One region of the Streptomyces sp. NPDC001220 genome, then DNA from elsewhere that is predicted to be linked to it. Evidence: riboswitches for the same ligand, from Rfam matches in the RefSeq annotation. Region 1 holds a riboswitch; the other holds the start of a gene.
The links. A riboswitch is a leader RNA that binds a small molecule or an ion and turns the genes downstream of it on or off. The one in region 1 is predicted to bind S-adenosylmethionine.
Positions count from the first base shown of each region.

Region 2: another riboswitch for S-adenosylmethionine. It lies ahead of thrC (threonine synthase); the one in region 1 lies ahead of ACWDGI_RS09590 (putative leader peptide).

Region 1 is NZ_JBSFJE010000003.1:349,715-352,636, reverse strand. Features, by position in the region: gene ACWDGI_RS09600 (winged helix-turn-helix domain-containing protein) at 1-282, shown strand, start outside; partial or broken gene ACWDGI_RS09595 (MFS transporter) at 588-884, opposite strand; SAM riboswitch class IV at 1,213-1,326, shown strand; gene ACWDGI_RS09590 (putative leader peptide) at 1,362-1,478, shown strand; gene ACWDGI_RS09585 (ABC transporter substrate-binding protein) at 1,729-2,922, shown strand, end outside.
Region 2 is NZ_JBSFJE010000010.1:152,223-155,144, reverse strand. Features, by position in the region: gene ACWDGI_RS24400 (MoaD/ThiS family protein) at 119-394, opposite strand; gene thrC (threonine synthase) at 441-1,727, opposite strand; SAM riboswitch class I at 1,746-1,908, opposite strand; gene ACWDGI_RS24390 (glucosyl-3-phosphoglycerate synthase) at 2,066-2,922, shown strand, end outside.

The sequences.
Region 1 (2,922 bases):
CGCATGCTGGTGGACGGTGCTCCCGTCGCCCTGACCCCGTTGGAGTTCCGGCTGCTGACCGCCCTGCTGCGCGGCAACGGCCGGGTCATCACCCGGGAGGACCTGCGCTCGGGGCTGGGCGAATGGGCGGGCAGCCGCAGCCGCTCCGTCGACCTGCACATCCACCGCATCCGTCGCAAACTGGGCCCCCGTGCAGCGGCTCTGCTCACGACGGAACGGGGCGTCGGCTTCCGCCTGCGCGCGACACCGGCACCGGCACCGGCACCGGCCGAGAGCGGCTGACGGCCCGGGTCACGGGCGATCATGGGGCGCTTCTCCGGCGGACGGCAGGGGGCGTTTCTCCGACGGACGGTTCGTGTGGCGGCCGGTGATCGGGGGACGGCGAGCGGCCGGTCGGCGCCGTCGCTGACGCCGATGCCGGTGCCGACGCCGAGCCTGATGCCGACGCCGACGCCGACGCCGACGCCGAGCCTGATCCCGATGCCGATGCCGTCGCCGACGCCGACCGGGGGCCGGGCGGTGCGGCCGAACGACAGCACGTACAGCAGCCACAGCGCGCCATGCCCGGAGAAGACGATGACCGTCAGGAGCAGGGCCTGGACCGCGTACAGCGTCTGGGTCCACAGCAGCAGGGTCCGGCGGTCGTACCGGTCCGCGATGACCCCGCCCCACAGGCCGAACAGCAGTACGGGGGCGAACTGGAGTCCGGCGACCCAGCCGAGCGCGGTTCCGCTGTGGGTGAGCGTCAGGACGAACCAGTCCAGCGCGACCCCCTGCATGGCGCTGCCGATGTTGGACACCAGGCCGGTGCTCCAGTAGATCCGGTAGTCACGGACCCGTAGCGCGGCGAACACCCCTGTCGGAGCGCTGCTGTTGACGGCCATGCCTCTCTCTCCGGCAAGTCACGACGAGTTGGGACGCACAGGGGCGGGAACGGCCGCTCGGCGACGGCGTGTTCGCGGCTGGAGAAGGGTGAAGGGAGCGCGAGCGGTCAGCGACAGGTCTGGTCGAACTGGTCGGCGCGGCGGCCCACCCAGAACGGGTCGAGCCGCACCGTGCGTGCCTGACCTGCGGTCTCCATGGCCGGATCAAAGCACACGGCACCAGGTGCGTCCACCGCGCGTCCCGGCACGTGAGACGGTCCCGTCTTCTCGAACAGGGCGCCGGATGCGGCATTGACGTACGCCAAAACCGATCCGTACGATCGCCAACGGCATTGAGTGTCAGCGTCAAGCCCTGGCTCGCTGACCGGCAACCCTCCCCCGCGGTGGGGTGCTCCAGGTGAAAGCCCGGCGGGGTCAGCGACGACTCCCGCAAGCGCGTGGCCCCGTGACCGGGGCCGGAGACGAGGAGGGACCGGCATGCGACACGGCGACGACCCGGCTGCCTCCCCCGCCGACGCCACGGCGTACTCCCGGCTCTCGCGCCGGCGCCACATCGATCTGAAGCGCTCGACCAGCTGCCTCTGTCGGGCCTGACCGGCCCGCCTGCCGCCGGCTGACCCTCGTCACCGGCCTGGCCCTTCGCGGCGCCTTTCCCCGTCACCGGTCCCCGGTGTCGTCCACCTGCCTCCGTTCGTCCTCCGTCTGCACTGCGCTTCCCCGGCCGGCGCCGATCCGGCCGGGGCCGCACGCCCCTGCACGCCCCTGCACGCCCCTGCACGGCCGTGCCTCGCGCCCCGAAGCCCGGCACCCCGTGCCGGGTGACACGAGTAGGAGAAAGCCCTCCGTGACTGCACTTCCGGATTTCAGACCCTCCCGATGGGCGCCCCTGGCCGCGCTCCTGACCACCAGTGTCCTGCTGACCGCGTGCGGTTCGGGCGACGACGGCTCCGGCGGCGGAAGCGGCCGGGCGAAGTCCGGCGGCACCCTGACCTTCGCGGTGGGATCCGACGCCGGTTGCGTGGATCCGCAGCAGGTGGGAAGCAACGACACCATCTACTCGGTGCGCCAGATCGTGGACTCCCTCACCGACCAGGACCCGAAGACCGGCAAGATCGTGCCGTGGCTCGCCAAGAGCTGGGACATCAGCAGCGACGCGACGACGTTCACGTTCCATCTGCGGCCGGGGGTCACCTTCAGCGACGGCTCGAAGCTGACCGCCCAGGTGGTCAAGGACAACTTCGACGCGGTGCCGGACCTCGGCGCCCTGGGCACCCTCGCGGAGGGCTATCTGAGCGGTGTCGAAAGCACCACCGTGGTCGACCCGCTCACCGTCAAGGTGTCCTTCAAGCAGCCCAACGCCCAGTTCCTGCAGGCGACTTCGACCCACTCGCTGGGTATCGAGTCGTCGGCGAGCGTGAAGAAGTCCCCGCAGCAGAAGTGCAGTGACGGCGTGGTCGGCTCCGGGCCGTTCGTGCTGAAGCAGTACGTGCAGAACCAGTCGGTCACCCTGGCCAGGCGGACCGGGTACGACTGGGGTTCCTCGCTGTGGTCGAAGAAGGGCGAGGCCTACCTGGACAAGCTGGTGTTCAAGGTCGTGCCCGAGGCCGGAGTGCGGGCCGGCAGTCTGCAGTCCGGGCAGGTGGACGTGATCAGCAGCGTCGGCAAGGCCAACGAGGCGGCGCTCAAGGGCGGCCAGGTCGCCCTCCAGAGCCGGGCCAACCCCGGCGTGGTGTTCGGTCTGGGACTCAACAACTCGCGGCCCCTGCTCAAGGACACGAAGGTGCGCCAGGCGATCCTGGCCGCCGTCGACCGGAAGCAGATCGCCGACACCGTCTTCCCGACCGGCACCCAGCCGGCGACCAGCATCCTGGCGCACACCACGCCCGACTACACCGACCTCTCCACCGACCTCGCCTTCGACGCGGCCAAGGCCAAGTCCCTGCTGGACGAGGCCGGTTGGAAGGCAGGCGGCGACGGCATCCGCACCAAGGGCGGCAAGAAGCTGAGCCTGACCATCAGCTGGTTCCCGAACGCGGCC
Region 2 (2,922 bases), on a different contig from region 1:
GCTCAACCACACAGAATTGCCCCCTCCGCTTCTCTCACGGAGGGGGCAATCGAATGAACAGTGGGTGATCGGCGTTACCGAAGGTAATGTTCGGTCATTCGATCAGCCTGTCAGCAGGTCAGCCGCCGGCCACGGCCGGGATGATGGAGACGCCGGCACCGTCCGGGGTGGCCGTCTGAAGTCCCTGCTCGAACCGCACGTCGTCGTCATTGACGTACACATTCACGAACCGGCGCAGCTTGCCCTCGTCGTCGAGAACACGGCCGGCGATCCCGGTGTGGTTCTTCTCCAGGTCGGAGATGACCTCGCCGAGGGTGCCGCCTTCGGCGCTGACTTCGGCCTGACCACCGGTGTAGGTGCGCAGGATGGTGGGGATGCGAACGGTGACGCTCACGTTTGAACCTCCGATCGGGGCAACGCCCTGGTTTCCAACAGCTGTCTCAGGCGAGCCCGGCCTCGCGGAAAGACTCGAGATTCGGGCGGATAGTCGCCGTGAGCCCGGTCCCCGCCACGGCGTCCAGCGTCTTCAGTCCATCACCCGTGTTGAGTACAACGATCGACTTCGCCGGATCGATCAGCCCATTCTCGATGAGCTTCCTGGTGACTCCGACCGTCACCCCGCCCGCGGTCTCCGCGAAGATTCCCTCGGTCCGCGCGAGCAGCTTGATCGCGTCGACGACCTGCTCGTCGGTGACGTCCTCCACCGCACCGCCGGTACGGCGCGCGATGTCCAGGACGTACGGCCCGTCGGCCGGGTTGCCGATGGCCAGCGACTTGGCGATGGTGTTCGGCTTCTGCGGCCGCACCACGTCGTGGCCCGCCTTGTAGGCCACCGACACCGGCGAGCATCCCTCGGCCTGCGCGCCGAAGATCTTGTACGGCCTGTCCTCGACGAGCCCGAGCTTGATCAGCTCCTGCAGCCCCTTGTCGATCTTCGTGAGCTGCGAGCCGGAGGCGATCGGGACGACCAGCTGGTCCGGGATCCGCCAGCCGAGCTGCTCGCAGATCTCGTACGCCAGGGTCTTGGAGCCCTCCGCGTAGTACGGCCGCAGGTTGACGTTGACGAAGCCCCAGCCCTCGCCGGCCGAGTCGCCGATCAGCTCGGAGCAGAAACGGTTCACGTCGTCGTAGTTGCCCTCGATGCCGACGAGCTCGCCGCCGTAGATCGCGGCCATGACGATCTTGCCCTGCTCCAGGTCGTGCGGGATGAACACGCAGGAGCGGAAGCCGGCCCGGGCGGCGGCGGCGCCGACCGCCCCGGCCAGGTTGCCGGTGGAGGAGCAGGAGAGCGTGGTGTAGCCGAAGGCGCGCGCGGCCTCGACGGCCTGGGCGACGACCCGGTCCTTGAAGGAGTGCGTCGGGTTGCCGGAGTCGTCCTTGACGTACAGGCCGCCGGTGACGCCGAGCTCCTTCGCCAGGTTGTCGGCCTGGACGAGCTTGGTCCAGCCCGGGTTGATGTTCGGCTTGGTCGCCACGTCCGCGGGGACGGGCAGCAGCGGCGCGTAACGCCAGATGTTCGCGGGACCCGCTTCGATCCGCTTCCGCAGCTCCTCGGTGTCGTAGGCCGAGAAGTCGTACGCGATTTCGAGCGGGCCGAAACACTCCTCGCAGGCGAACACCGGGCCGAGCGGCACGCGGTGGCCGCACTCGCGGCAGCTCAGGGCAGTGGCGGGACCGAGGTCGACGGTCGTGGAGTCGGTGGTGGTCGCAGCAGTCTGCACAGCCATGTGAGGCGAGGCCCTTTCTCCTCATCTTCCTCACGACGCATCTCGCCGTGAGACGGATTTGGCACCTTCCCTAGCCGGGAGCCTCGCGAGTGATCGACAGTGATCAGCGATCAGCGAGTAACCGACTGGAGGGTTGCCGGGGCTTCATCGGGCCGTATCCCTCTGCCCCTCTGGATGAGCGGTATGCGGTTGTCAACGACCGGTGACCCCAGGACATGCGATGGTCATCGGCGTTGTTCAAGACTGTAACCGAAGGCCAGGACAGTTGAGAGAGTCGTCCGAACCGCGAGATGGATCACACCTCGCAGTGTGATCGTGACAGTGAGGAGCCGCTGACTGTGCTGGAAGAAGTCGAGCGCTGGCTGGCCACCCGCTCCTGGTCCATGAACGACCGCCCGCTGCACCGGATACTCGCCGCCAAGCAGCGCACCGGACAGTCCGTCTCCGTGGTGCTGCCCGCGCTCAACGAGGAGGCGACCGTCGGCGACATCGTCGCGATCATCCGTCACGACCTGATGCGGCAGGCGCCGCTCGTCGACGAGCTCGTGGTCGTCGACTCCGGCTCCACCGACCGTACGGCGGCGGTGGCCGCGGCGGCCGGCGCCCGGGTCGTGCACCGCGACACGATCCTGCCGCGCATCCCCACCGTCCCCGGCAAGGGCGAGGTCCTCTGGCGCTCCCTCCTCGTCACCACCGGGGACATCGTCTGCTTCGTCGACGCAGACCTGCGGGAGTTCTCCTCCGACTTCGTCACCGGGATCGTCGGCCCGCTGCTGACCGACCCGGACGTGGACCTGGTCAAGGCGATGTACGACCGCCCGCTCGCCGGCTCGGCCGGACAGGGCGGCAGGGTCACCGAACTGATGGCCCGCCCGCTGCTGAACATGCACTGGCCGCAGCTGGCCGGGTTCGTCCAGCCGCTCGGCGGCGAGTACGCGGCCCGCCGCTCGCTCCTCGAACAGCTCCCCTTCCCGGTCGGCTACGGCGTGGAACTGGGCATGCTGGTCGACGCCCTGCACCTGGTGGGCCTGGACGCCCTCGCCCAGGTCGACGTGGGGGTCCGCAAACACCGTCACCAGGACGGCCAGGCCCTCGGCCGGATGTCCGCCGCGATCTACCGCACGGCCCAGCTGCGGCTGGCCCGCGGCCACCTGATCCGCCCCTCCCTCACCCAGTTCGAGCGGGGTGAGGACGG